Regions from separate parts of the Halobacteroides halobius DSM 5150 genome, predicted to be linked through region 1. Evidence: riboswitches for the same ligand, from Rfam matches in the RefSeq annotation. Region 1 holds a riboswitch; each other region holds the start of a gene.
What was found. Region 1 has a riboswitch for cyclic di-GMP ahead of HALHA_RS12615 (bifunctional diguanylate cyclase/phosphohydrolase). Riboswitches for the same ligand answer to the same signal wherever they lie in the genome.
Positions count from the first base shown of each region.

Region 1 (10,170 bases):
GATTTAGCTAAGCCTTTAGATGTCATTGGTTTACCATGTGGATCTAGAGCAATTGTATAAGCTCTATTATTTAACTGCTTAATAATTCTGTCAGCTTCTTTTTCCTTAACTTGTTCCATTTCTGCTGAACTTAAGCTACCTTTGATTCTTTCTGCTTTAGCTTCAGTTACTTCTACATCTGTATGACGTTCTAATCTAGTTATAAACTCATTAATTCCCTGTTGAATGTAATTCTCCTTAATCTTACCTACTGCTATAACACGCAGTTTCATAACGTCCCTCCTCTTATCTACACCACTAGTAATCTTGTGGCATTTTAGCTAACTTAACACTAATTTCTTTCTTCTTTCCTGCTCTATAAATTGTCAAATTAATCTTATCATTAACTTGATACTCCTGCAAGATATCTTTAAGTCTAGCCATACTAGTAATTATCTTTTGATCTATTTTAGTAATAATATCTCCGTTTTGTAAGTTAACTTTAAAAGCAGGACTACCTTCTATTACATTAAAAATATACACACCATGCTTAACTGCCAGATCATACTCTTTAGCTAACTTAGAGTTTATACTCGAAGCATAAATTCCTAACCAAGGCCTAACTACCTCTCCTTTAGCAATTAACTCCTTAGTAATTTCTTTAACTACATTGATCGGAATAGCAAATCCAATTCCTTGAGCCTGTTCAATAATTGCTGTATTAATTCCAATTACTTCTCCTTGACTATTTAATAAAGCCCCTCCACTATTACCGGGGTTAATTGCAGCATCAGTCTGAATCATATTAATTAAACCGGTGCTTTTTTGTAACTGAATTTGTCGTCCTAAAGCACTAATTACTCCTGTTGTAACAGTTTCCGAAAAGCCATAAGGGTTACCAATTGCTATTGCCAATTGGCCTACTTCTAGATTATTCGAATTCCCTATCTTAACCACAGGAAGTTTTTCTGACCCAGGATTGATCTTAATTACTGCTAAGTCTGTAACGGGATCACGTCCGACTATTTTTCCTTGGTAGCTTTTATCTCCATCTGATAAAATAACCTTAATCTGATCCGCCTGATCAATCACATGATTATTCGTCACAATATAACCATCTTGATCAATGATTACTCCTGAACCTTGGCCCTTTACTGTACGTTTAGTCTGCCACGCAAAAAAATCAGAGACTATCTTCTCCTTTTTAGTAGTAATTTTTACAATTGCTGGGGCTACTTTATCAACTACTGTAATAATTGCATCTTCTTTACTTAATCTATGACTTTCCACTTTAACAGTTTTTGTTTCTTGGTTTGATTTAACTTCTTGTTGTGAATGAGTTTGTTGGAGACTAATAAAATAAATCAATCCACCACCTAATAATAAAGCTATTACAACCAATAATAAGTAGACCTTTAAACCAGAATATTTTCTATCAGTAAATAACGAGTCCATATTCTCCCCCCCTAACCTACTTGGTAAAGTTTAGATATTTGATCTTGAGAAGTAAAATCTAATTCAATATCTTGACCTATCTCCAGTCCATCATCTACTAGCATATTCTTAATTGTTAGAAAAGCTAGTTCAGGTATATTATTATCTTGGCTTAAATGGGCCAATAATATACGACTTGCCTTTTTATTAGCCAGTTCAACTATTAAGTCTGCTGCATCATCATTAGATAGATGGCCTTGCGGGCCCATTACTCTTTTTTTCAATGACCAGGGGTAAGGGCCAATTTTAAGCATCTCGAGATCATGGTTAGATTCTAAAACTACTAAGTCAGCATCATTAATTTCTGCTCTAACTTCTTTTGTTACTACTCCCATATCGGTAGCTATTGCTAGCTTTTTACCATCAGAACTAACAGTATATCCTACAGGTTCTTTAGCATCATGGGATATACTAAAAGGGTTAATCTTTAAATTACCAATATTAAAGCCTTGCTTAACAATTAACTTCTGGCTAGAAGTCAACTTGCCTAATTTCTCTTCACCTACCTGCCAGGTTCCATCAGTAGCATAAATAGGAATCTTGCACTTTCTAGCTATTACCCCAGCTCCAGTAAGATGATCACCATGCTCATGGGTTAATAAAATAGCATCTAAGTCATGAATATCAACATCAATTTGTGCCAAACGACGACTAGTCTCTTTTCCACTTAGCCCTGCATCTATTAAAACCTTCCGTTCTTGACTAGCAATATAAATTGCATTCCCTGAACTACCACTTGCTAAAACACATAATTGCAATTTAATCCCCCTCTCTTTATAAATTTCTTATTTTTAAACAGGATTAAGTCTGTAAATAAAGAATTAATCAATAATATAAGACGTATATTCATAAGGAGGTAAAAAATGGATTTTGAAGCTTTTATAAATCAAGTATCCCAAAAAATTAAAGTAGACTTTACTAGTTATAAACAAAAAAGAGTTAAACGACGTACAAAAAACTTCATAAAAAAGCATAATTTATCTGATTATAAATCCTGTTTTGATAAAATAAAAACAGATCCTCAATTTAAGAGAGAATTCTTAGAGCATATGACTATTAATACTACAGAATTCTTCCGTAACCCAGATAATTATAAATATTTACAAGAAGAAGTACTGCCTAAGTTATTAAAAAAGCATAATAAAATTAAAATTTGGAGTGCTGCATCATCTATTGGTTGTGAAGCTTATACAATTGCAATCATCCTCAATCAATTAGGGGTTGGCCCTAAGCGTTATGAAATTAAAGCAACTGATATTGATTCTACAGCATTAGCTACCGCTCGTAAAGGGAAATATAAACCAACTAACCTTAAAAAAGTTGATCAATCAATTATTGATCAATATTTCACTAAAGAAAATAATAACTATCTCCTTGATGCTAAAATTAAACAACAAGTTAAATTTAAAAGACTAAACCTACTTAAAGATGACTATGAAACAAATATAAATTTAATCTTGTGTAGAAATGTCTTTATTTATTTTACCAAAGAGATAAAAAATAGGCTAACTCAAAAACTAAGTCAAGCTTTAACTGATGATGGAATTTTATTTTTAGGAAATACAGAATATCTACTGCAACCTAAAAAATATAATCTAGAAAAATTATATACATCCTTTTATAAAAAGGCTTAAAATTACTACTTAATAAAGAATAATAATTAATATCAATACAATTAATTATTTAAGAGGATCAATATTGATCCTCTTAAAATTAAATTTTATACTTCTTTAATTTAGCTGCTAACCTATTAGGTATTTGAGCCTCTAATTTAATTCCTTGATTATCATAACTTCTATTTAGTACTCGCCCTTCTTGATATATTCGATCTAGCCAATTGGCTTTATCATAAGACAATTTAAGCTTAACTTTAATCATTCCTTGAACAATAAAGGAAGAAATTTTATTTAGTAATCTTTCTTTCCCTTTGCCATGCAAAGCTGATATAACTACACTATTAGGGTAATCTCGTTGTAATAAATCTAACTTATTATCTGCTACTAGGTCTGCTTTATTAAAAACAGTAATTATCTCTTTATCTAATACACCTAAATCTTCTAATTCATCATGAACTACTGCCATTCTTTCTTTTAAATTAGGATGACTACTATCAACCACATGTAATAATAAATTAGCTTCCTTAATCTCTTCTAAAGTTGCTTTAAAAGCAGCTATCAAATCATGTGGTAACTTTTTAATAAATCCAACTGTATCACTAACAATCACTTGCCTACCTATTGGTAACTTTATTTGACGTAAAGTAGAATCTAAAGTAGCAAACAACCTACCTTTAGCTTCCACTTCTGCTTTAGTCAATAAATTCATTACAGTTGATTTACCTGCATTAGTATAGCCTACTAATGAAATGACTGGATGACGTCGATTTTTACGCTGTAACTGACGATTCTTTCTTATCTTCTTTAAATCTTTTTTTAACCGATGGATTCTTTTTCTGATTCTTCTACGGTCTATCTCTAATTTAGTCTCACCAGGCCCTCTAGTACCTATACCGCCACCTAATCGGGACATTTTAGCTCCTTGACCGATTAGTCTAGGCAATAAATACTTTAGTTGAGCTAATTCTACTTGTAGTTGGCCTTCTTTAGTTTGAGCTTGTTGGGCAAAGATATCTAAAATCAATTGGGTTCTATCTATTACTTTTACACCTAAACCCTCTTCTAGATTACTATATTGAGCTGGAGTTAATTCATCATCAAAAATAATTACATTAGCTTGCTGGTTAATTAAAGTTCGCTTTATTTGACTAACTTTCCCTTGGCCTATGTAATAGGCGGGATCTACTACTCTATCTCTAATTGTTAAGTTTGTTACTACTTCTACTTTTGCTGTAGTAGTTAGATTTTTTAACTCTTTTAGGCTTTCTTCTTTACTTCCTACCAAAATAGCCCGTTCTTGACTTTGTTTTATTTGATGAGTTTCTACATGACTTAATTCTTCTTCTAATTTATAGACAATATCTACATAATTAAATGTATCAGCTTCCTTTAATCCAAGTTGTTGCTTTGCTATACCAGTCAATCTACCTTGTTTAATTTCAGGAAAGATAATCTCTAAGTACTGTCTATTTAAATTAAAATAAGTCAAATTATCCAACCGATATTTTAAAACTAACTCTTTTTTTATCCTTCTCTTTCCTTTATGAAATACTAATATCCTTAATCCCGATAAACGCTTTTTACTTCTTCTTCTTCTAACTCCTTCAATTAAATCTGTCTGTAAAGTGCCTAACTGATAATCTATTACTTGGCCTTTACGATTTAGTAATAAATTAATTTGCTCTTCGTTAAAATCAACTACCTTATTTAATAATTGTTGTGTAATTAACTTTCCGCGTTCTAATCTAAATTCTAATAATTTATCAAGATTATTAATTTGTTATCTCCTCCATTAAGTTACTCCGATAGGTGATAAGTTAGACTGATTAAGCCGATAGATAGATCTTCATTACGAACTTCAATTTCTTCAGGTACCTCTAATCTAGTAGGAGCAAAATTCCAAATAGCTTCTACTCCATTAGCAACTAATTTGTTAGCAATCTGTTGAGCTGAATCTGCTGGTACAGCTACAATAGCAATTCTAATATCCTTTTCTTGTACTAAATCATCCAATTCAGATACAGAATGAATTTTTACATCTCCTAAATGATTCCCAATCTTACCTTGGTCTACATCTAAAGCATAATTTATTTCAAGGCCTAAATTCCTAAAGTTGCCATAGTTAACTAGAGCTTGGCCCAAGTTCCCAGCCCCTATCAAGACAATCTCCCAATCATTATCCAAACCTAAAATCTTCTCTAAGTTCTTTAATAAAACAGATACCTCATATCCTACTCCTCTTCTCCCAAATTCACCATAATAAGATAAATCTTTTCTTACCTGGGTAGAAGGAATTCCTAACATATTCCCTAAATCCTTAGATGAAATAACTTCTACTTGTTGTTCTGACAATTTTTGTAAACAGCGGTAATAAAGAGGTAACCTCTCTACTGTTGTTGCTGGAGTTCTTATTTCTTTCATAATATCTCTCCTTTTATAGTTTATAATAAGTATATTCTTGACTATTCATTAACTTTATTATAATCTTAAATTTAAGTCTGGTCAACCACAGAAGCTTCAAATATGAAGGAGGAAAACAAATGAATTCAACTTATCTTGATCCTATAGCTTTTAAACTAGGTCCTCTAACTGTTTACTGGTATGGAATTATTATGGCGTCTGCTGTATTAATTGGATTACTATTAGCTACTAACGAGGCTAAACGAAGAAATATCGATCCTGAATTAATTATAGATCTTGTCATTTGGGGGATTCCTTGTGCAATTATTGGAGCACGTACTTATTATGTCATCTTTCAATGGGATTATTATAGTCAACACCCTCAAGAAATTATTGCTATTTGGCACGGAGGGCTAGCTATTCATGGTGCCTTAATTGCTGCTTTATTAGCCGGGGTTACCTTTGCCTATAAAAAAGGAGTGTCCTTTTTAAAACTAACTGATATAGCTGCTCCTAGTATTATTTTAGGACAGGCTATTGGTAGATGGGGTAATTTTATGAACCAAGAAGCTCATGGTGGCCCAGTCAGTAGAAATTTTTTAGAAAGCTTGCATCTACCGTATTGGATTATAGAACAAATGCAAATTAATGGCATCTATTATCATCCTACATTTTTATATGAATCAATCTGGAACTTATTAGTTTTCCTATTCTTAACTCTTTACTGGAAAAAACAAGACTTCCTCAAACCTGGTGAAGTATTTTTAAGTTATATTAGTCTTTATTCTTTCGGTCGTTTCTTCATTGAAGAGATGAGAACAGATAGCTTAATGTTAGGTTCTTTTAAAATGGCTAAAGTAATTAGCGTTGTTATAATTTTATTTTCTGTTGGAATTGGCTACTATAATCATTATATTAAAAACTAATAATTATTTAAGGGGGCCAACAATGAAAGATTATATCACTGATGTACCTGGAATTAAAGTAGGTCATGCCCATAGTAAAGAAGGAATGACAGGATGTACTGTTATTTTAACTGAAAAAGGAGCTACTACTGGAGTAGATGTTAGAGGATCGGCACCTGGTACTAGAGAACTAGCCCTTTTAGATCCTATTAATACAGTAGACAAAGCTCATGCTATTTTATTAACTGGAGGAAGCGCTTTTGGATTATCTGCTGCAGATGGAGTTATGACTACTCTAGAAAACAAAAAAATCGGCTTTAATGTAGGCGTTACTAAAGTACCTATTGTTCCTGCAGCTGTTCTATTTGATCTTGAGGTTGGGGATTATCAAATCAGACCTAATGCTACAATGGGCCAACAAGCAACCAAAAATGCTTCTTCCACTGAAACTAGACTAGGAAAAGTAGGAGCTGGGATGGGATGTACTGTAGGAAAACTACTAGGCATAGAGCAAGCTAGTCCTAGTGGTTTAGGTAGTGCCAGCCTACAATTAACAGATGAAATTTATGTTGGAGCTCTAGTAGCAGTTAATGCCTTTGGAGATATTTTAGATAAGAAAGGAAAAATTATTGCTGGCTGTAAGGATGAACAAGGAGATTTCATCAATACTTATCAAGCAATGAAAGAAGAAGAAATAAAAGGTTTTGGTAAAAATACCACCATTGGGGTAGTTGCAACCAATGTTCAATTAACCAAAACCGAAGCTAACAAGGTAGCTCAAGTAGCTCATAATGGTTATGCAAAACATATTCGTCCTGTCCACACTATGTTAGATGGAGATACTATTTTTGCTTTAAGTACAGGTGATAAAAGGATAGATATTAATCTGCTAGCTACAGCAGCTAGTCAAGTAATGGGCCAAGCGATCGTAAAAGCAATTGACAATGTATAATTTACAATTATTTCTTCACCTCGTGACAACGACGACAACGAGCTTCATACTCTTCATCTCTACGGGGATTATCATCCCACTCCGTAGTAGAACCCGCTCCTACTACTACCACTGGATCATCAATACTAGCTGGTTGACCAGCAATTAATCTCTGGTTTCTAGTAGCAGGGTTAGCACACTTAACACAGACAGCATGTAACTTAGTAACATATTCAGCTCGAGCCATTAATTCTGGGATAGGTTTGAAACCTCGTCCTGCAAAATCAGTATCTAATCCAGCAATAATCACCCTTAACCCCTGCTGCGCTAGCTCATCTGCTAAAGGAACCAATTCTTCAGAAAAAAACTGTCCCTCATCGATAGCTACCACATCTATAGTATCTGTTTCTTTTTTTTCTTTAATTTTATGATTAATATCACTTACATTATCTACAATTTCTGCTGTTATTTTATTTCCAGTATGAGTAGTAACCTCAGTATCACTATAACGATTATCAATACTTGGTTTAAAAACTAAAATATCCTGTTCAGCAATCATAGCTCGTTCAACCCTTCTAATCAATTCACTACTTTTACCTGAAAACATTACCCCAGTAATAACTTCTAGCCAACCTGTTTCTACACTTCCATAATAGCCATGCACTAATAAAACCCCTTCCTAAAGTTGATTATAATTTCTACCTTTACTATTATAAGATTATCTTTAACAAAAAACAACCTTAAATAATTAATTTTGAATCCAAAATAACTCTGTTTTTTTATTACTAATAGAGGATAATTTCAAGTTTTGTCTAAATATGACTATAAAGCAACCTATGCTACCAATTAATAAATCAATTATAAAGGAGCTATGAAGTATAATCTATAACTGGTCACCTAAGGGTTATATGGAGCTAATGGTGAACCCACCCTGTATTTTTTAATATAAGGAGGATATAATGATTATTAATCAAGAACCCCAGCCTAATGAAGCTAAGAAAAAAGACTTTGCTAAATTTACGATCCTTTTATTAATTCTCTCATTAATTTTAGTAACTACTTCTCTTTTAATAAATAAATACCTATATTTAACCTATGCCATCTTAATTATCATCATAATCTATACTATACATAAGTTAAGAGTTACTAAAGTTAAAGAAAAGAAAAAAGAATTTCGTAGTCTCCTTGAAAAACATAAAATATTATTAAACAATGTTGAAACGCAAATTTGGTATGCAAACGATACGGATTCATACGGAATGGTAAACCAAGCCCATGCAGATTTTTTAGGAGTAGAAAAAGAAGAATTGAAAGACAAAAACTGTATTACTAGCAATCAGGAGGTATTTACTACCAAAGAAAAGATTACAACTAAACAATGGGTTAAAAACTATAAAGGTCAAAAAAGACTATTATCGATTACAAAAATACCTAAATTAAATACTGCAAATGAAGTTGAATATGTAATCTGCACTGCTGAAGATATAACTAAAGAATATAAAAAAGAAGAAAAAATAAAACGTTTGACTTTTCATGATAGCCTAACTGGTCTCTATAATAGAAGGTATTTTGAACAAGAATTACAAAGACTTGATACCCAAAGGCAATTACCTTTAAGTATCATCATTGGAGATGTTAATGGACTTAAATTAGCTAATGATGCATTTGGGCATCATTTAGGAGATAAGTTATTAAGGAAAGCTGCTCAAACCATCAAGAACTCTTGTCGTAATGAAGATATTGTAGCCCGTTGGGGAGGAGATGAATTTGCAATTTTATTACCTCAAACTACTGAAAAAGATGTTAAAAAAGTCTGTTCTAGAATAGAAAAAGACTGTAAAGAAAAAGATTTAGGTCTAATTGACATTAGTATTAGCTTAGGACATGCAACTAAAAAACTACCTACCCAAAGCTCTAAAGATATCTTTAAAGAAGCAGAAGACTGGATGTATAAAAAGAAATTAAAAAAGAGCAGAAAGTTTCATAATAAAACCATCTCCTCATTAAAAGAAACTTTAAAGAAAAAAACTCATGAAACATTAGAACACGGCCAAAGAATAGAAAGCTTAGCTCTTAAATTAGGAAAAAAATTAAACCTAGCAAAGCCTAAATTAAATAATCTATCTTTACTTGCTAAGTTCCATGATTTAGGTAAGGTAGCAATCTCAAAAAAAATACTCGAAAAGAATAAGTCTTTAACAGAAGAAGAGTGGGGGAAGATACAAGAACACACTAAAATAGGATACCAGATAGCAAAATCTTCTTTTGAATTACGTCATATTTCACAAGAAATTTTAAATCATCATGAATGGTGGAATGGCTCAGGTTATCCCCAGGGATTAAAAGAAGAAGAAATTCCTCTTTTAGCAAGAATAATTGCTATCATTGATGCTTATGATGTGATGATTCATGGAAGGACATACCAAAAACCACTTAGTGAACAAAAGGTTTTAAAAGAGATTAAAAAGAAAGCAGGAATTCAATTTGACCCTAAGTTAGTGGAAGAATTCATGAAAATAATAAGTAATAACAAAAAAGCAAGAGAGAGGGCTGATTAACCCTCTCTTTTATAGTAATTGTGGACTGGAAATTCTTGTTTATAAACCCTAATTTTCTTTCTTTGCCCGATAAAGAAGTAACCAGCCTTGGCCCTAGCTCCCTGATTCCAAATAAAATGTAATAAGCCCTTGATTTTATTTCTTGTTGGCTGGATAAAATTAACAAATAATACCGTATCATCACTTTCTATTCGATTATAATGAGAATAACTATCTCTTCCATCTAAATCGATTACAGTAAATTTTTTACCCAATCTTTTAGCTACTAGATAAGCAAATAGATAGTT
Region 1 covers NC_019978.1:2,582,537-2,592,706, forward strand. Annotated here, with positions in the region: gene rlmH (23S rRNA (pseudouridine(1915)-N(3))-methyltransferase RlmH) at 1-272, opposite strand, end outside; gene HALHA_RS12575 (S1C family serine protease) at 298-1,434, opposite strand; gene HALHA_RS12580 (MBL fold metallo-hydrolase) at 1,446-2,231, opposite strand; gene HALHA_RS12585 (CheR family methyltransferase) at 2,337-3,107, shown strand; gene hflX (GTPase HflX) at 3,187-4,578, opposite strand; gene HALHA_RS12595 (redox-sensing transcriptional repressor Rex) at 4,887-5,510, opposite strand; gene lgt (prolipoprotein diacylglyceryl transferase) at 5,630-6,415, shown strand; gene HALHA_RS12605 (P1 family peptidase) at 6,438-7,346, shown strand; gene HALHA_RS12610 (thymidine kinase) at 7,354-7,989, opposite strand; cyclic di-GMP riboswitch class II at 8,182-8,266, shown strand; gene HALHA_RS12615 (bifunctional diguanylate cyclase/phosphohydrolase) at 8,285-9,883, shown strand; gene HALHA_RS12620 (patatin-like phospholipase family protein) at 9,880-10,170, opposite strand, start outside.

Region 2 (10,170 bases), 550 kb from region 1:
ATGATAGTTTACTCACTAGGGAGGAAAAATCTAGTACTGGAATTGGAAATCAAATAGCTATTCCTCATGGTAAATCTAGTAGTGTTAAAGAACCAACTGTAGCTTTTGCTAGATTAAAAGAAGGAGTTGATTGGGAGGCAATTGATGACCAATCAGTAAAATTAATCTTTTTATTAGCTATTCCTGAAGAAAGTAAGTCAGATGATCATTTGAAGATTCTAGCTACTTTATCTCGTAATTTATTAAATGATGGTTTTAAAGAAGAATTATTAAATGTTCAAACTAAAGAAGAAGTTAATAAAATTTTAACTCAAATGTTTTAATAATAAAATTAATAAGGAGTGATGATAATGAAAATAGTTGCAGTAACAGCTTGTCCTACTGGAGTAGCTCATACTTATTTAGCAGCAGAATCTTTAGAAAAGAGTGCAGAAGAAAGGGGAGTAGAGATTAAGGTGGAAACCCAAGGATCAGTTGGAATAGAAAATAAAATCACTAAAGAAGAAGTAGCAGAAGCTACAGCAGTTATTATAGCTGCAGATATTAATATTTCTAAGCCAGAAAGATTTAAAGGAAAGCCTAAGTTAAAGCTTGAAGTTCAAAAAGCAATTAAACATTCAAATCAAATCATAGATAAGATAATTAAAAACTTTAGAGAATAATCAAAAACTTATAAATTAGGAGGGATAGTTTATGAAGGAAAAGTTAAAAGAAATTAGAGGTCATTTGATGACTGGTGTAAGTCACATGATTCCTTTTGTAGTTGCTGGTGGTGTATTAATTGCTTTTGCAATTATGTTAAGTGGTGTTGAGGCTGGTAAGGGAGCGAATGTAACTAATCCGGCTCTTAAAAATTTATTGGATTTAGGGGTAGCAGGATTTACAATGATGGTTCCAGTTTTAGCAGGTTATATTGCTTATTCAATTGCTGATCGTCCAGGATTAGCTCCAGGTATGATTGGAGGTTATTTAGCAGGACAGATTGGAGCAGGATTTTTAGGTGGTATTGTTGCTGGTATCATTGCTGGTTATGTTGCTAATTGGATTAAAAATTGGTCTGTGCCAGAAGTTTTAAAACCTGTAATGCCTATTTTTGTGATTCCGTTATTATCTACAATTATTGTTGGTAGTTTGATGCAGTATGTAATAGGAGCTCCTATTAGTAACTTTATGACTGGTCTTAAAGGTTGGTTACAAGCTATGAGTAATGGAAGCCAAGTAATATTTGGGATTATCTTAGGAGCTATGATTGCCTTTGATATGGGTGGGCCAATAAATAAAACAGCTTTCTTATTTGGTACAGGATTAATTGAACAAGGTGTATATACGGTAATGGGGCCTATTGCTGCAGCAATTTGTATTCCACCATTAGGTATGGCTTTAGCAACTACACTAGCACCTAATAAATATACGGAACAAGAAAGACAAGCAGGTAAAGGAGCTTTCTTTATGGGATTGATAGGAATTACTGAAGGAGCAATTCCTTTTGCAGCAGCTGATCCAATTAAAGTTATTCCTTCTATCGTCACAGGTTCTGCTGTAGGTTCAGTAATAGCTATGTTAAGTGGAGTAGGAGACCATGCTCCTCATGGAGGTTTAATTGTATTGCCAGTAGTAGATAATAGATTAATGTTTGTTGTGGCAATTGCTGTTGGAGTAGCAATTACTGCTGTAATGGTAAATGCTTTAAAATCAGAGGTAGAAGAAGAAATAGTTGAAGAAGAGTCAGCAGAGGAAGAGCTTGATTTAGAATTTGATATGAGTTAATTTGATAAGAAGATAATATCTTAACCTCTTGGGGTGGCCCTAAGAGGTTATTTTATATAAAATCAAATAATGTTGTAGAGAGGAGATTAAAGAAGAAAAGATTTGGGGAGAAAGAGCTTTAGAGAATAAACTACATAGAGATTTACCAGAGGGCTTAATAGGTAGTTAGGAGCTAGCAGCTCATGACAATGGTAGTGGTAAGGTAAATAACGGAAAGTTAGCTAGGAAGACACTAATGGAAGTTATTAAAGAAGAAGGAGAAAAAATTTAGGAACCAAGGCTAAGGATGAGTATGCTTTGCAACATGAGAATGGAGAGTTAGATAAGACAGGGATGTGGTATGTGATTGATGCTAAAGACTAAATTAGTCTATGGAGTTAAACCTGATGTAAGTAAAGAGGAATTTGTAGCATCCATTAGAGAAGGGGGGATAAGAAAACTTAAATGAACTTAATGTTAAAGCCGGTGCCCTATATGTTAGGATAGTTATCGTAAGGAATAAAATCTGTGTTATAATAAAGTAACGACAATAAATCCTATTCTCAAGCCATAGCTAAAAAGAAGAAACCTTTAGTATTACACTCTAATAATGGTAGTCCTATGCAAGCAGCAACATTTATAGCAACTTTAGATAAACTAGGAATACAGAGTTCATTTTCAAGGCTAAGAGTAAGTTTTGCATAGTGGGATTAATTTTATAACGCCCTATCAAAGACATCATGGGCTTGATATAGATATAATGCAGAAACGTATTGAAACATATAAAAAAGCAAAAGCAGCTTATCCAAAAAGATGGTCAGGAGAAATTAGAGATTGGTCTCTTCCTAAATATGTTACATTGAATCCAATGAAAAAAGACGAAGTGGAAAAATATCTCCACCAACAGAAATCCTAATTGAAGTTCTGGATGGAGATTATTCAAAACAACCAACAGATCCATCACTATAAACCCCAATAGTAATAGATAGTACAGCAGGAGATTTAGCAACCTAACTTATTCCCTAGATAAATACCACTAGCTGCTGCCTGAGCTAAAGACCAAGAAACTCCGGAAGCATCACCGATTAAGTATAAATTTTCTATTTGTGTTTGAAAGTTTTTATCTAGCTTGATCTCTGGTTGATAAAATTTAGCATCTAGACCATATAATAAAGTATTAGCAGCAATTGGCTGATTAATCAACTTCTCTAGAGCCTGAAAAAATTTTCTTATTGCAGTTAAATACAGCTTAGGAATCTCTTTATATAAATTAGTAGGCTCTGCTTGTAAGCTAGGAGTAATACTATTAGCAACTAGCCTTTTTTCTGTTGTAGCTAACTTTTGTTTTAAATCTCCCCAACGCTGAACAATTATTCGTTCCCGGTTTTGATTAATTCTACCGATTATATTAGCAGCATAATCTCTTGCTTGCTTTGAAGTAGGAAAGTAGCGAGGAACAAACAGAGTAAAATTTAGTTTATTAGTAGCTGCTGTACCTTCAGCATAATTTTGCCCATCCGCCATTACTAGTCCCTGGTGATATTTTCGTACCACCTGTCCGCCGGGATTCATACAGTAAGTTGTAGCTGTAAAATCAGTTCCTTGATAACGCAGTTTAGTCTCAAAATTATCCTGGAGAATACTCGCAAGCTGTTTTTGCTTCATCTCAACTCTAATTCCTAAATCAACCCTAGTATTAAAGGTAGTAACCTCGGGAAAAGATCCTAACAAATTATTACTAGTAAGCCCAGTAGCTAAAACAAGCTGATCAGTCTTATAAATCCCTTGATTAGTTTGTAAATAAAATCTATTTTGCTTATCAATGGAAGTAACTTCTGTATTAAATCTAAAATCAATTCTATCCTTCAGACGATGATATAGATTAGTTGTAATTTTATAAGTTAGATCTGTTCCTAAATGTCTAACGGTAGTAGTTAGTACCTCTAAACCATGTTCTTTTGCTTCCTGGATCAACTTAGGATTTTTAGTACTGTAATGAGTTGTCTTATCCGTTCCTAACGAATAGAGAATCTGGTCGACTTTGTTTTGTAGTTTAAAAGCTGTATCAGTATTTAATTTAGTAGCTAGTTTACCACCAAAGTCAGTTGTATAATTAAACTTTCCTTCCGACTTGGCCATAACTCCGCCTAGTCCTGATAATTGATCACATTTATTACAACTAACACACTGTTTAGTCTCTTCTTGTAAGGGACAACTTCTTTTTTTAAGTGGACGACCTTGATCTATAATTTGAATCTGTAACTTTCTATCTTTCTGCAATAAAGTATAAGCTAAAAATAAACCACTTACTCCAGCACCTACTATTGTAATTCTCTTCATTTAGTTTCTCCCTCCGGTATAGTTGATTATACTATTAAATTATATTATAAATGAAGGATAATCTAAAGTAATGTCATCTGAGCTTTCTAATGCTAGGAAGTTTTTTCATATTCAAATTACTTCTTAATTGGAATAAAAAGATGTTTGATTTTGAAACTTCATCAAATAAAATATTTTATTATTGCTCTTGACAGAATAGTTATATTATAGTATTCTTTCCATAAGATAATACTAATAGGGGGTATGGGTATAAGGATAATGATACAATTATAGAGCAAGATAAAGTATATGATAAGATTGAAGAATTGATGGAGGTTATTTTTAAGTTTACTAATAAATAATTTTTATTGATTTATTTTTTATTATTAATATACCCTACAGTGGTATTTTATCAGTCACAATAACTGGATTCAATTAATGAATAAATGAACATAAGAGACTAGTAATTTTAAATTAGATAGTACAAATAAGAGAGGAAAATTAGTAGATAATATTGCATTAATATTTAGGAGGAGGTAAGAGTAATGCAAGAGTTAGGTAAAGTAATGGTTAATAAAGGGAAAGTAGCCATAGTGAAAATTGAGCGTCATTCAGCTTGTAGTAAATGTAAGAAGAATTGTGAATTAGCTGAAGATCATGAACAAGATGAATTATTAGTAGAAGTTAATAATGAAGTAGGAGCTTATGAAGGACAAAGAGTAAAATTAGAATTAGAAGGAAGCAATTTAGTCTCAGCTGCATTATTGGTATATTTGTTTCCCCTTTTGGCTTTGGTAGGTGGTTATTTTATAGGGGACAAATTTATTATTCAACAAGGTGAAGTAGGAGGAATTATAGGAGCAATTGTATTTTTAGTTTTGTCTGTTGTAGTAATAAAAATATTGGGAAAGAAAATGAATCCTCAATCCAAGATAACAGAAATTATTGATTAAATATTAATGTTAGGGGGAATAAAATGGGTCAATTAGTAGCAGGTATTATTTTAATTGGGGTTATAGCAGGAGCTTTTTATCTAATTGGAAGTAAGTTGGGAATTATGGATAATGACAATAGTGATGATGATTATAGTTGCCATTAAGATTAGTTGAAAAGATAAAATTAGTTGAAAAGGGGAATTATTATGCCAGATAAAAGAAATAATTATGGTCATGAGGATATTACTAACGATTTAGGGTTATCGAAGTTGATCACATCAACTTTAGGTAATAATCTATCAGGAAGCCTAGTACCAGTTATTGTTTTCGTAATAACTTCTTTTGTAACTTATTTTATTGGTTCATCTTGGGGAAGTTTTGCTTTGTTAATGCCAATTGCTATTCCTTTAGCTTCAATCACAGGTGTTTCAATCCCAATGGTTATTGAAGCTGATTTAAGAAATAATCTTTAAAGAAACTTATTATTCTTTTAATATTTTTTTAATATTTACCTCCTATACTATAAGTGTAAGATAAAAAGTTTATAAATTATCACTTAAATAAAATAGGAGGAGATAGCTATGAAGAAATTTTTAAGATTTGCTGTAGTAATGACATTGGTGTTAGGAGTTTCAGTTTATGCTTTTGCTCATGGAGGAGGAAGTAATTTTAACCAAATAAATAAAAATAATGACTACCCTCAAGATTTGAATTTATCAGATGAACAATTAGATTCTATCAATCATTTACGAGATGAATATCAAGATAAAATGCATGATTTAATGGATGATATAGTGGATAAAAATGATAATTCAAGAGATTTATACTTTAATAAGAATGTTAAGCGGAATGAGATTATTGAAGCAGAAAAAGAAGTTAACCAACTGAGAAATAAGATGTATAAATTAATGACTGAGATGCAATTGAAGATCAGAGATATGATGAGCTCTGAACAATTAGAAATTATGGAAGATTACGGAATGATGAATTTTGGTGGTATAATGGGCCAAGGTAGAGGAGGAAGAGTTAGAGGTCATATGGGTGGCTACGGAATGATGGGCGGTTATATGATGAATGGTAATAATGGTATGATGGGGATGGTAATTATTAAGATTAAAAGATTATTAAAAAGTAGATTTTAGGGACTATTAAAAGGATAGTCCCTTTTTTCTATTTTTTGAATAGGATATTAAATTATAAAGTTGGTTAAAATATATTTGAGAATTAATAAGGTGGTGTAATTATGACTAAATTTACAGTAGGAGGAGATAAAGATATGTCAACTGTCTTAGGAGTATTTAATAATGAATCTGAAGCTAATAATGCAGTTAATAAGATGAAGGATAAAGGGATCTCTGAAGATAAAATTTCATTAGTAGCTAAGCAAAATAAAGATGCTGATATTGAAGCAGGAGCAGAAATGACAGGAACTGACCAAAATTTAGCTGATGGTAGTGTTACTGGTGGGGCTTTGGGAGGAGCAGCAGGAATACTAGCTGGTGCAGGTTTATTAACAATTCCAGGAGCAGGTCCATTTTTAGCTGCTGGCCCGTTAGCTGCTGGTTTAACTGGAGCAGCTTCTGGAGGAGTTGCAGGTGGTTTAGTTGATTACGGGTTAGACCAACAAGCAGGTCAAAGATATGCCAAAAGAGTAGAGGAAGGAAAAATTTTAGTAGCTGCTGAAGGTACAGACGAGACCAGAATTAATGATGTGGCGGATATTTTACGAAAAGAAGGGGCCAAGGATGTAGCAACACATTAAAATAAAAATAATTCATTTTTTATGGAGGAAAATTGAGTATTATGTAGTAATATTATAATAAGCAGGATATTATAGTAATAATTGCAAGTAAACAACTAAAGTAACCCTCGAAAAAGGCACACTTATTGAAAGATAAGGTCGCAAAGCTATGAGTCTACGGCATAGTATTTATGATGCTATGATGGTCAGGTTACCGAAAGGATATAGGTGTACCCTATTCCTTAAATTTATTTTGCGAGGAATGGGGTTTTTTATTTAAGAGGGATAATTATAATAGATTTTATGTTGTTTAATAAAAATTAGGGAGTGATAATTATGCCTCTTTCAGTGATTATTGGTTTTGTTATTTTAGGATGGATCATCAATATTTGTTTAAAGGATAAGTCAAATTGTATGGATGCTTTAAATGATAAGTATCAAAATAAGGAGTTTTCAAAGTTTATTAATGTTTTAGGAAAAGTTAGTAACAATCGTAAGTAAGTTTAAAGTTAGTAGTAACCAAGAGTAAAAGTTGTAATAAATTAAATGGATATATTTACATTTAATTTATAATATGTTAAAATAATCATAGAATGCTATATATTTAAATCGATAAATAAAATAAGAGATTATTTAGGAGACAGAGAAGTATAATCCATATCTGGTCACCAGGATTATATGGAGTCAATGGTGAATCCGACCTAAATCTTTTAGTATAATACTAAAAGATTTAGGTCTTTTTGTTATAATGTATAATCTTATAACTTAGTAGGATGTTAAAAAAAGGGGGGGCTTATATTGTATAGTGGAATATTAAAGAAAATTTTAGGAAAAAGTAGCAGAGTATCTAGCTATGATTTAGCTGAAGAATTAGTTGAATTGGTAACAGAAGAGGAAGATAAGTTAGAACTTAGAGAAATAGGAATCAAAATATCAAAAGATAATCTAAATTTGATTTTGGTTGCTATTCACTCCTTTAGTTTTACCTTTGTAATTAAGAATAATGATTTAGCTCTTAGTTCAAATGTTCTACGTAGTATTTCTAATGATTTTTCTTCTTTATTAGTAACAGATATAAGTAGTTATTCTAATTTATTAGAAGAAATAAGAGAACAATTAATGATATCTTATAATAAGCTTTCTAATAATAGTAAAAGAGAAAAGATTAAAGAAGTAGCTAAATCATTATGTAGTTATTTAGATCTGAATAATAAAGTAGAAAAAGATTTAGTAGATGAGTTAGCCAATTACACATTTAAGGATATAACTTTGATTCAGGATTATTTAATCAGTAAAAGTAGAAATTATCGGATAGTGAAATAAATAATTGTTTAAAACATCTTTCAATTAAGAAAGATGTTTTTTATTTTTTTGACAAGTGAGTTTATGAATGCTATACTATAAGCAGATATTGAAAATCAATTTCAATTAGTCAAAATTGGATGAGGAGGAGAAAAGATGAAAAGGGCCAAGCAATGCCAGACAGATATAAGTTATTTTAGAGAGAATTGCGATTGTCTATTAAGAAGGATCGGTGCTACTATTATGGGGGTTAAGCCTGCTGAATTAAGGAGTATAAACCAAGAACAAAGTTCTTGGCAGAGATGTAAAGAGACTCTTCTAAAGTATAATCAGCTAGAAATTATAGAAATAGATATAGTTAATGGTAGGCAAAAAGTCCTTTTCTATCATACTCATGCTTTAGAAGAACAATTACAAAATAAAAATATACTTAAATTTCTTAAAAATATAGGATATCCTAAGCAGTATAGTTTAAATAAATATTTAGAAAGATTAAAGAAGAGGTTACAAGGGGCTGAATTTCCTCATGAAATAGGTGTTTTCTTTGGTTATCCTCTAAAAGATGTTCTAGGGTTTATGGGCTATGCTGATTTAGAGGTTACTCATAGAGGTGAATGGAAGTATTATGGTAATAAAAAAGTTTCTTTATTAAAACAGAAGGAATTTGATAGGGCAAGAGAAAAATTTAATGCTAGGTTAAATAAAATAGAACTGGTTGAAGAATTCCATAAAGTGATATAAAAGGTTTGAGCAATGTGCCCTCACATATTGCTTAAACCTTTTATATTTTGAGAAAAAATATTTTTTTGCAGGATATTTGAAATGTAAATAGAATAATATGAGGTGATGTAGTAGGAATTACATACTTGATTTTATTGTAGAAAAGCGTGAAAACGATTGAACAGTATATTATCTTTTAAAAAAAGTGATAATAAAATAGGGAGGAATAAAAATGAGTAATCAATATCAAGATGCAGAATGGAAAGAATCTATGCGTATTAGATTAGATGTTAACAATATGTTTGAAGATAAGATTGGAGCAGAGCATGGTTATACTAAAGAAGATGTTGATGCCTTACAAGAAAAAGTTACTAAGGGACATCAAGCAATTAAAGAGGCTAAGGAAGCAGGAGAATTAGGTTTTATGGAGCTTCCGGAAACTCATAAAGAAATTGCTAAAGAGATTAAAGAATTTGCTGAAGCTAATCGTGAGAAGTATGATAACTTTGTAGTGTTAGGAATTGGTGGTTCTGCTTTAGGTAATATTGCTGTGCAGACTGCTTTAAATGATCCTTATTATAACCTAAAGAAAGAAGCTAGAAATGGTTGTCCTAGATTATTTGTACCGGATAATGTTGATCCTACTAGATTAAAATCTTTATTAGATGAACTTGATTTAGAAAAAACAATGTTTAATGTTATCTCTAAATCTGGTACAACTGCTGAAACAATGAGTCAATTTTTAACTGCTCAAGCTGCAGTGGTAGAAGATCTTGGAGAAGATGCTGTTAGTGATCATTTTATTGCTACAACTAGTAAAGATTCTGGAAAATTAATTAAAATTGCTAAAGAAGAAGCTATTAAGACTTTCTATATTCCAGATAATGTAGGGGGGCGTTTCTCAGTTTTAACTCCTGTTGGGTTAGTTTCTTCTGCATTTGTAGGAGTTGACATTGAAGAGTTATTAGCTGGTGCTGAGTATATGGCTCAAGTTTGTGATACAGATGATTTATGGGCCAACCCAGCTTATTTAAATGCTGTACTACAGTATTTAGCTGATCAAGATGGAAAGCCAATGTCTGTAATGATGCCTTATAATCATGCTTTAAAAGATGTAGCAGATTGGTATCGACAGTTATGGGCTGAATCTTTAGGTAAGGAAGTTGATAGAGAAGGCAATGTAGTTAATGTAGGGCCAACTCCAATTAAAGCTTTAGGTGCTACAGATCAACACTCTCAAGCTCAATTATACATGGAAGGGCCATATGATAAAGTAGTTACTTTCTTAGAAGTAGAGAATTTCAAGGAAGAATTAGAAATTGGATCTGGTTATGAAGATATTGAGGGAGTTTCTTATTTAGGCAACCATACATTTAATAAATTGATCACTACTGAGAAAAAAGCTAC
Region 2 covers NC_019978.1:484,589-494,758, forward strand. Annotated here, with positions in the region: gene HALHA_RS02375 (PTS sugar transporter subunit IIA) at 1-323, shown strand, start outside; gene HALHA_RS02380 (PTS fructose-like transporter subunit IIB) at 351-662, shown strand; gene HALHA_RS02385 (PTS fructose transporter subunit EIIC) at 694-1,767, shown strand; gene HALHA_RS02390 (hypothetical protein) at 2,507-2,662, shown strand; gene HALHA_RS02395 (NAD(P)/FAD-dependent oxidoreductase) at 2,749-4,086, opposite strand; gene HALHA_RS02400 (SoxR reducing system RseC family protein) at 4,611-5,018, shown strand; gene HALHA_RS13785 (hypothetical protein) at 5,042-5,164, shown strand; gene HALHA_RS02405 (Na+/H+ antiporter NhaC family protein) at 5,207-5,473, shown strand; gene HALHA_RS02410 (Spy/CpxP family protein refolding chaperone) at 5,582-6,142, shown strand; gene HALHA_RS02415 (general stress protein) at 6,244-6,762, shown strand; cyclic di-GMP riboswitch class I at 6,868-6,960, shown strand; gene HALHA_RS13420 (hypothetical protein) at 7,078-7,242, shown strand; cyclic di-GMP riboswitch class II at 7,369-7,452, shown strand; gene HALHA_RS02420 (hypothetical protein) at 7,540-8,064, shown strand; gene HALHA_RS02425 (DUF3793 family protein) at 8,200-8,784, shown strand; gene HALHA_RS02430 (glucose-6-phosphate isomerase) at 8,996-10,170, shown strand, end outside.
Region 2: another riboswitch for cyclic di-GMP. It lies ahead of HALHA_RS02420 (hypothetical protein); the one in region 1 lies ahead of HALHA_RS12615 (bifunctional diguanylate cyclase/phosphohydrolase).

Region 3 (10,170 bases), 760 kb from region 1:
TCACGTTGATTAACTAGACTTTTTTTATGTTGGTGTATATATTCAATTGGATCCTCTAAAGTAATAATATGCTTACTATAATTTTGATTAACTAAATTAATCATAGCAGCTAAAGTAGTTGACTTTCCACTACCAGTTGGCCCAGTAACCAAAAAAAGTCCTCTCGGTTCTACAGCTAATTTCTTTAACTTTTCTGGCAAACCTAAGCTATCCAAATCATCAATCTGATTAGGAATAATTCGTAATACTAAAGCTGGATTATTTCTTTGATAAAAAGCATTAACTCTAAATCTATATCCATCCCACTGATAAGCAAAGTCTAATTCTTTATCTGCTTCAAATTGATTCCTTCTATCCTCTAATAATTCATCTACTAAATTATTAATTTTATCTTTATTTACAATTTTGTCATTCATCTTTTGCAATCTACCATTAACTCTGACCATAGGTTCTGTCCCCATAGTCAAATGAATATCTGAAGCTCCTAACCTAATCCCTTCAGTTAATAAATTCTCTAATTTCACTACAAACTCCTTCCTCCCCTAGCTAAATTTTAGTGACTCTCATCGCCTCTTCTAAGCTAGTTATCCCTTTTTCTACCTTTTTTAAAGCAGCATCTTCAAGAGTATTCATACCTTTTGTTTTTGCTACTGATTCAATTTTAGCTGCTGATACTTTTTCTACTACTAATTCTTTTATTTTAGCTTCTACCTCTAACAATTCGTATATTGCAGTCCTTCTTTTATACCCTGCCTGATTACAGCTTCTACATCCTTCCCCTTGATAATGTTTAAAACTATCTTTTACTTCTAAAGTTTTAGGAGGAAGTAACTTTTCGCTTTCTACTTTACAATTATCACAAATCTTTCTTACTAATCTCTGAGCTATAACACCTAGCACTGAAGAAGCAACCAAATAAGGTTCAATCCCCATATCTATTAATCTTGTTAGAGCTCCTGCAGATTGATTAGTATGTAAAGTGCTTAATACTAGATGACCAGTCATAGCAGCATGAATAGCTATCTTTGCTGTCTCCTTATCTCTAATCTCCCCTATCATTATTACATCCGGGTCTTGACGTAAAATAGATCGTAAACCATTAGCAAAACTAAGTCCTGCTTTAGAATTAGTCTGTACTTGATTAACCCCTTTTAATTTATATTCTACTGGATCCTCTACAGTAATAATATTTTTACTACTAGCATCCATAAAATTCAAAGCAGAATAAAGGGTCGTCGTCTTACCACTGCCAGTTGGCCCAGTTATCAATAACATACCATGAGGTTGATTAATCATCTTCTTAAAAGCAGGTTTAGCCTCAACAGATAAGCCTAACTCATCAATACTTAACATTACATTATCTTTATCTAAAATTCTAATAACAACCTTCTCACCTTCTACAGTAGGTAAAGTGGAAATTCTTAAATCAACCTTAGTATTAGCTAATTTCATCTGAATTCTTCCGTCTTGAGGTAATCTTCTTTCAGCTATATCCATTTCAGCCATAATCTTTATTCTAGAAACTAGAGCCGAAAGTGTCTGCTTAGGTATATTCATTTCTGTATGTAGTATCCCATCAATTCTATATCTTACTTGCACTTGATCTTCATCCGGCTCTATATGAATATCACTAGCTCTTGCTTTAACTGCTCTAGCAATAATGCTATTTACCAATCTAACTATTGGAGCATCTTCTACCATCTGCTGTAAATTATTATCTTCTAATTGGCCTGAATTAATCCTATCTATTTTTAAATCTACATCCTCCATAAATTCATTAACAATATCAGTCTCACCAAAATACTGATTTATAGCATTTTGAATTTCTTCCTCACTAGAGATACCTGGAATTACTTCACAATTAGTTTTTATCCTAATATCATCAATTGCTAAAATATCCAAAGGATCAGCCATAGCTACAGTTAAGGCATTATCTTTTTGTTTTACTGGAATAGCCTTATGTCGTTCAGCTAAAGATTTAGGAATCATATTAATAACTTCAGGATCAATTATCATTTGTTTTAAATCTAGCCGGGGAATTCCTAACTGAAATTCTAATGCCTCCATTACACTCTCATCAGTTACCAACCCCATCCTTTTTAATATATTCCCTAATCGTTGCTCAGTATTTTTCTGCCTTTTTAATGCTTCATTCAATTCTTCTTCAGTAATAAAACCGGCCTCTACCAAAATATCCCCTAACCTTTTCTTTTTAATCATTAGTTCACCTCATTTAATTACCAATTAATACTATTATAACCAATTAAATAAATTTAATTATGAGACAAAAAATAGATAAATAAAACCGCCCTAAAACTTAGATAAGATCTAAGAATATAGGACGGTTTCACCATTAACTCCATATAACCTAGGTGACCAAATATGAGTTATACTTCATCGTTCCTAAATTATTTGATTTATCACAAACATAATAATCTATATAATAAATTTATCATCTATTTCATTATTTTGTCAAGTGAAATAAAATATAATTATATGGCTAACAAAAAAATAAAAAAATCTCCCTCTACAAAGGAGATTAATTGGGGTGGATGACGGGATTCGAACCCACGGCCTCAGGAGCCACAATCCTGCGCTCTAACCAACTGAGCTACACCCACCACGATATTTAATTGATAATTAACAATGGAGAATTTACAATCGAATTCAAAATCTAAAACCTAAAATTATATAGTTTTTTGTCTTTAGGGTTTAATTGTCAATTCTCAATTGTACATTGTAAATTGATTGATATGGCGTGCTTGGGAGGATTCGAACCCCCGACCCACGGCTTAGAAGGCCGTTGCTCTGTCCAGCTGAGCTACAAGCACTTATTTAATTGGAGCGGGAAACCGGACTCGAACCGGCGACACCCAGCTTGGAAGGCTGGTGCTCTAGCCAACTGAGCTACTCCCGCATATTAAATTAAGTGGTGGCAAGACCCGGATTCGAACCGGGGACACGAGGATTTTCAATCCACTGCTCTACCGACTGAGCTATCTCGCCACAATTAAAATTATGGTTGCGGGAGCTGGATTCGAACCAGCGACCTCCGGGTTATGAGCCCGACGAGCTACCAACTGCTCTATCCCGCGTCAATGGTGAGCCATGGAGGACTCGAACCTCCGACACCCAGATTAAAAGTCTGGTGCTCTTCCAGCTGAGCTAATGGCCCAGAATTTAATTGGTGGAGATAGTCGGGTTCGAACCGACGACCTCTTGTCTGCCAGACAAACGCTCTCCCAGCTGAGCTATATCCCCACACTTTAAACGCTGAAATGGTGGGCGAAACAGGACTTGAACCTGTGGCCCCCTGCTTGTAAGGCAGGTGCTCTCCCAACTGAGCTATTCGCCCGCAATATTAACTGAATAGTCTAAAAAGAACTTAATCTATTTCAAATAGTAAACTTGGTACCCCCAAGGGGATTCGAACCCCTGCCGCCAGGATGAAAACCTGGTATCCTAGGCCACTAGACGATGGGGGCCTAGCTGAATTTTATTCCTATTAGAATCATAAAAATAATTGGGGTGGATGACGGGATTCGAACCCACGGCCTCAGGAGCCACAATCCTGCGCTCTAACCAACTGAGCTACATCCACCATGATATTTAATTGATAATTAACAATGGAGAATTTACAATTGAATTCAAAATCCAAAACCTAAAATTATATAGTTTTTTGTCTTTAGGGTTTAATTGTCAATTCTCAATTGTACATTGCAAATTGATTGATATGGCGTGCTTGGGAGGATTCGAACCCCCGACCCACGGCTTAGAAGGCCGTTGCTCTGTCCAGCTGAGCTACAAGCACTTATTTAATTGGAGCGGGAAACCGGACTCGAACCGGCGACACCCAGCTTGGAAGGCTGGTGCTCTAGCCAACTGAGCTACTCCCGCATATTAATGGTGCGAAGGGTGGGAGTCGAACCCACACGCCTTGCGGCACTAGATCCTAAGTCTAGCGTGTCTGCCAGTTCCACCACCTTCGCATATTAAGTTAAGTGGTGGCAAGACCCGGATTCGAACCGGGGACACGAGGATTTTCAATCCACTGCTCTACCGACTGAGCTATCTCGCCACAATTAAAATTATGGTTGCGGGAGCTGGATTCGAACCAGCGACCTCCGGGTTATGAGCCCGACGAGCTACCAACTGCTCTATCCCGCGTCAATGGTGAGCCATGGAGGACTCGAACCTCCGACACCCAGATTAAAAGTCTAGTGCTCTTCCAGCTGAGCTAATGGCCCATCTAATGGAGCTGACGACCGGAGTTGAACCGGTAACCTGCTGATTACAAGTCAGCTGCTCTGCCAATTGAGCTACGTCAGCATTATGGCGGGGACGACGAGATTCGAACTCGCGATCTCCGGCGTGACAGGCCGGCGTGTTAACCAACTACACCACATCCCCATAAATGGTGGGCGAAACAGGACTTGAACCTGTGACCCCCTGCTTGTAAGGCAGGTGCTCTCCCAACTGAGCTATTCGCCCGCAATATTAACTAAATAGATTTAAAAAGAACTTGATCTATTTTAAATAGTAAACTTGGTACCCCCAAGGGGATTCGAACCCCTGCCGCCAGGATGAAAACCTGGTATCCTAGGCCACTAGACGATGGGGGCCTAGTCAAATTGTTAGTTTTATTGGCTGGGGTGGCTGGATTTGAACCAACGAGTGCAGGAGTCAAAGTCCTGTGCCTTACCACTTGGCGACACCCCATTAATAGTTTATCCTTATTAACACAAGGAGTATTATATACTATTAATTACTAACTGTCAAGAAATAATTCAATTGATTCTGGCAGCGACCTACTCTCCCATAAGGCTGCCCCTATAGTACCATCGGCGCTGGAGGACTTAACTGCTGTGTTCGAGATGGTCCTTCGAACCGGCACATCCTGTGCCACTTAGGACACTAGAACATCCGTGTTCGTCGGGAACAGGTGTTACCCCTCCGCAATCACCACCAGAATATTTTATTACACTTTCAAAACTGCACAATAGTCATTCTAGATTAAACCCTCGCTCTATTAGTACCAGTCAGCTTAATGTGTTACCACACTTACACCTCTGGCCTATCTACCTGATAGTTCTATCAGGGATCTTACTGGATTATTCCATGGGATATCTAATCTTGAGATCTGCTTCACGCTTAGATGCTTTCAGCGCTTATCAGTTCCGCACTTAGCTACTCAACAATGCCAATGGTTGACAATTGATCCACCAGCGGTACATCCATCCCGGTCCTCTCGTACTAGGGATAGTTTCTCTCAAATATCCTGCGCCCACGACGGATAGGGACCGAACTGTCTCACGACGTTCTGAACCCAGCTCGCGTGCCGCTTTAATGGGCGAACAGCCCAACCCTTGGAACCTGCTCCAGCTCCAGGATGCGACGAGCCGACATCGAGGTGCCAAACCTCCCCGTCGATGTGAACTCTTGGGGGAGATAAGCCTGTTATCCCCGGGGTAACTTTTATCCGTTGCGCGATGGCAATTCCATTCTTAGCCATCGGATCACTAAGCCCTACTTTCGTACCTGCTCGACCTGTATGTCTTGCAGTCAAGCTCCCTTATGCCTTTACACTCTACGTGTGATTTCCGACCACACTGAGGGAACCTTTGGGCGACTCCGTTACTCTTTAGGAGTCGACCGCCCCAGTCAAACTGCCCGTCTGAAACTGTCCCAGCACTAGATTATAGCGCTTGGTTAGAATCACGGCACAATAAGAGTGGTATCCCAATGATGGCTCCATCGACACTAGCGTGCCGATTTCAAAGCCTCCCACTTATACTGTACATAGTGTACCAAAATTCAATATCAGACTGCAGTAAAGCTCCACGGGGTCTTTCCGTCCAGTCGCGGGTAGTCTGCATCTTCACAGACACTTCAATTTCACCGAGTCCTTCGTCGAGACAGTGCTTAGGTCGTTTCGCCATTCGTGCAGGTCGGAACTTACCCGACAAGGAATTTCGCTACCTTAGGACCGTTATAGTTACGGCCGCCGTTCACTGGGGCTTAAGTTCGATGCTTTAGAACATAGTTCCTAACATCTCCCCGTGACCTTCCAGCACCGGGCAGGCGTCAGCCCCTATACTTCGACTTGCGTCTTAGCAGAGACCTGTGTTTTTGGTAAACAGTCGCCTAAGCTTCTTTGTTGCAACCTCTTTGCGCATAACGCTAATGAGGTACCCCTTCTCCCTAAGTTACGGGGCTAATTTGCCGAGTTCCTTGACGAAGGTTCTCTCGCGCGCCTTAGAATTCTCATCTAGTCCACCTGTGTCAGTTTACGGTACGGGTACCTACTAACTTGTTAGAGGTTTTTCTTGGCAGTGGAGAATCAATTGCTTCGTTTCCGTAGAAACTCCTGGTCACACCTTAGAGTTAATGATGATCCGGATTTACCTAAATCATCCTCCTTAGTGCTTCAACCTGATATACCGTTCTCAGGCAAACCTATCTTCCTGCGTCACCTCTTCACTCAAATGCTAATAGGTAGTGTCGGATTTTTAACCGACTATCCATCACCTACGCCTTTCGGCCTTGGCTTAGGACCCGACTTACCCTGAGCGGACGAGCCTTGCTCAGGAAACCTTGGACTTTCGGCGAATAGGATTCTCACCTATTTCTCGTTACTCATACCGGCATTATCGCTTCTATACAGTCCATAGCTCCTTTCGGTACTACTTCTTCCCGTATAGAATGCTCCCCTACCATTGGATTAACCAATCCGCAGTTTCGGTGGTAAACTTAAGCCCCGTATATTTTTGGCGCAAGACCACTCGACCAGTGAGCTATTACGCACTCTTTAAATGAATGGCTGCTTCTAAGCCAACATCCTGGTTGTCTAGGCAGTCTCACTTCCTTTGCCACTTAGTTTACACTTTGGGACCTTAACTGGCGGTCTGGGTTGTTTCCCTCTCGACTATGAAGCTTATCCCACATAGTCTGACTCTTAAGTTCTCTATATCAGCCTTCGGAGTTTGACTGGATTCGGTAGCTTGGGTAAGCCCCTAGTCCAATCAGTGCTCTACAGCCAATATAGCAATCTTAAGGCTAGCCCTAAAGCTATTTCGGGGAGAACCAGCTATCTCCGAGTTCGATTGGCCTTTCACCCCTATCCACAGCTCATCCCATGACTTTTCAACGTCAATGCGGTTTGGACCTCCACATGCTATTACACATGCTTCATCCTGGCCATGGATAGATCACTCGGTTTCGGGTCTATGCTAAGCGACTTACGCCCTCTTCAGACTCGCTTTCGCTTCGGCTTCACCTTTTTGGCTTAACCTGTGCCACTTAACATAACTCGCCGGTTCGTTAAGCAAAAAGCACGCCATCAGGCACATACGCCCTCTGACCGCTTGTAAGCATATGGTTTCAAGGTCTATTTCACTCCCCTCCCGGGGTTCTTTTCATCTTTCCCTCACGGTACTGGTTCACTATCGGTCGCTAGTTAGTATTTAGCCTTAGGAGATGGTCCTCCTTGCTTCCCACGAGGTTCCACGTGACTCATGGTACTTAGGTGCTATTTAGATCCTTTTTAGTTTTCATCTACTGGACTATTACCATCTGTGGTGTAGCTTCCCAACTACTTCAATTAACTAAAAAGATATCTATAATACTTTTATGGTAGTATCATAATAGACCTACTACCCTGTAATAGCAATGCCCATAAGCTTATACACTATTACAGTTTGGACTCTTCCCCTTTCGCTCGCCGCTACTTAGGGAATCGATTTTCTTTCTTTTCCTAGGGTTACTAAGATGTTTCAGTTCGCCCCGTTACCCTCTTAGAGTTATTCTAGTTAGCTCTAAGATAACATGGGTTACCATGTTAAGTGCTCTCATTAGGAAATCCCTGGATTATCACTTGTTTGCAGCTTACCAAGGCTTATCGCAGCTTGCCACGTCCGTCTTCGGCTTCTAGCGCCTAGATATCCACCATACGCCCTTACTAGTTTAATCTAGATTAATCGCTATTGTGCAGTTTTCAAGGTGCAATTGAGACTTCTCAGTCTCTCAAAACTAAACAATGTAGGATTGACTATCTTCGTGTTTAACTCCTTAGAAAGGAGGTGATCCAGCCGCACCTTCCGGTACGGCTACCTTGTTACGACTTCACCCCCCTTATCGGGCACACCTTCGGCACTTCCTTCTAAAAGTTAGGTCAGTGACTTCTGGTGCCCCCAACTCGGGTGGTGTGACGGGCGGTGTGTACAAGGCCCGAGAACGGATTCACCGTGGCATTCTGATCCACGATTACTAGCGACTCCAGCTTCATGCAGATGAGTTGCAATCTGCAATCCGAACTGAGGTCTACTTTTGGGGATTTGCTCCACCTTGCGGCTTCGCTCCCCTCTGTATAAACCATTGTAGCACGTGTGTAGCCCAGAACATAAGGGGCATGATGACTTGACGTCATCCCCACCTTCCTCCGCGTTGCTCCCGCGGCAGTCTTCTTAGAGTCCCCATCACTACATGCTGGCAACTAAGAATAGGGGTTACGCTCGTTGCGGGACTTAACCCAACATCTCACGACACGAGCTGACGACAGCCATGCACCACCTGTCATCTGTGTTCCAAAAGGAAAAGTTCTTGTTAAAGAACGATCACAGGGATGTCAAGTTCTGGTAAGGTTCTTCGCGTTGCTTCGAATTAAACCACATGCTCCGCCGCTTGTGCGGGCCCCCGTCAATTCCTTTGAGTTTCAACCTTGCGGTCGTAATCCCCAGGCGGGATACTTAAAGCGTTAACTACGGCACCGAAGGAGTTGAACCTCCAACACCTAGTATCCAGCGTTTACAGCTAGGACTACCGGGGTATCTAATCCCGTTTGATACCCTAGCTTTCGTACCTCAGCGTCAGAGTCAAGCCAGAAGACTGCTTTCGCCATTGGTATTCTTCCTGATATCTACGTATTTCACCACTACACCAGGAATTCCATCTTCCTCTCTTGCTCTCAAGTCTAACAGTTTCAAAGGCACTTCATTGGTTAAGCCAATGGATTTCACCTCTGACTTGCTAGACCGCCTGCGTACCCTTTACGCCCAGTAATTCCGGACAACGCTAGCCCCTTACGTGTTACCGCGGCTGCTGGCACGTAATTAGCCGGGGCTTCCTTTAAAGGTACCGTCAATTCTAGCAGTTATTCACTACTAAAGTGTTCTTCCCTAAAGACAGAGCTTTACGACCCTAAGGCCTTCATCACTCACGCGGCGTTGCTCCGTCAGGCTTTCGCCCATTGCGGAAGATTCCCCACTGCAGCCTCCCGTAGGAGTCTGGGCCGTGTCTCAGTCCCAGTGTGGCCGATCACCCTCTCAGGTCGGCTACCCATCGTTGCCTTGGTGAGCTGTTATCTCACCAACTAGCTAATGGGACGCAAGCTCATCTTTAAGCAATAGTAATACCATCTTTCCTCCAAAGGAGTATATCTGGTATTAGCCCCTCTTTCGAAGAGTTATCCCAGACTTAAAGGTAGATACTTACGCGTTACTCACCCGTTCGCTGCTTTACTTGTTACCCGAAGGTAACTTTCTCGCACAACTTGCATGTGTTAAGCACGCCGCCAGCGTTCGTCCTGAGCCAGGATCAAACTCTCCGAATAAAGGATAAGAGTTTGAAACTGACTTAGATAGTCAAAACTCTACATTGTTTAGTTTTCAAAGACCAAATGTCTCTTGTCTTTTTAAGCGACATTTACTATATTAACAAATTAATTTATCACTGTCAAGACTTTTTCTTTCTTTTTCTTGCTTGTCCCAAGAAAGTGATTTCTCTTTTTTCAAGCGACATTTATTATATTAACAATTTCAGCAATCTTTGTCAAGAACTTTTTAAATAAGTTCTTTTAAATAATATTAAGAACAAATTTAATTTCTTTAGTATAATCTGTTTTCTTGCGCAACGTTTAACATAATAACATGGGTTTTATTATTTGTCAACAACTTTCAGTATTTATTTCAAATAGGTGAATACAATATATAGGGCCAACCTTCGTTGACCCCATAGAGCTATTCTTTAATTAGTCCACCACCTACAACTAAATCTCCATCATAAAATACTATAGACTGTCCAGGTGTAATTGCTCGCTGCTTCTCTTTAAATACAACTTTTACCTTATCTTCTATAGGATAAATAGTTGCTTTAGCAGCCGGAGCATTATATCTA
Region 3 covers NC_019978.1:1,821,833-1,832,002, forward strand. Annotated here, with positions in the region: gene HALHA_RS08770 (type IV pilus twitching motility protein PilT) at 1-524, opposite strand, end outside; gene HALHA_RS08775 (GspE/PulE family protein) at 547-2,220, opposite strand; cyclic di-GMP riboswitch class II at 2,331-2,413, opposite strand; tRNA gene HALHA_RS08780 (tRNA-His) at 2,545-2,621, opposite strand; tRNA gene HALHA_RS08785 (tRNA-Arg) at 2,755-2,831, opposite strand; tRNA gene HALHA_RS08790 (tRNA-Gly) at 2,841-2,917, opposite strand; tRNA gene HALHA_RS08795 (tRNA-Phe) at 2,931-3,006, opposite strand; tRNA gene HALHA_RS08800 (tRNA-Met) at 3,020-3,095, opposite strand; tRNA gene HALHA_RS08805 (tRNA-Lys) at 3,100-3,175, opposite strand; tRNA gene HALHA_RS08810 (tRNA-Ala) at 3,186-3,261, opposite strand; tRNA gene HALHA_RS08815 (tRNA-Val) at 3,280-3,355, opposite strand; tRNA gene HALHA_RS08820 (tRNA-Glu) at 3,410-3,485, opposite strand; tRNA gene HALHA_RS08825 (tRNA-His) at 3,525-3,601, opposite strand; tRNA gene HALHA_RS08830 (tRNA-Arg) at 3,735-3,811, opposite strand; tRNA gene HALHA_RS08835 (tRNA-Gly) at 3,821-3,897, opposite strand; tRNA gene HALHA_RS08840 (tRNA-Leu) at 3,905-3,989, opposite strand; tRNA gene HALHA_RS08845 (tRNA-Phe) at 4,003-4,078, opposite strand; tRNA gene HALHA_RS08850 (tRNA-Met) at 4,092-4,167, opposite strand; tRNA gene HALHA_RS08855 (tRNA-Lys) at 4,172-4,247, opposite strand; tRNA gene HALHA_RS08860 (tRNA-Thr) at 4,254-4,329, opposite strand; tRNA gene HALHA_RS08865 (tRNA-Asp) at 4,334-4,410, opposite strand; tRNA gene HALHA_RS08870 (tRNA-Val) at 4,416-4,491, opposite strand; tRNA gene HALHA_RS08875 (tRNA-Glu) at 4,547-4,622, opposite strand; tRNA gene HALHA_RS08880 (tRNA-Gln) at 4,645-4,719, opposite strand; rRNA gene rrf (5S ribosomal RNA) at 4,796-4,919, opposite strand; rRNA gene HALHA_RS08890 (23S ribosomal RNA) at 5,010-7,968, opposite strand; rRNA gene HALHA_RS08895 (16S ribosomal RNA) at 8,072-9,607, opposite strand; gene mnmA (tRNA 2-thiouridine(34) synthase MnmA) at 10,014-10,170, opposite strand, start outside.
Region 3: another riboswitch for cyclic di-GMP. It lies ahead of HALHA_RS08775 (GspE/PulE family protein); the one in region 1 lies ahead of HALHA_RS12615 (bifunctional diguanylate cyclase/phosphohydrolase).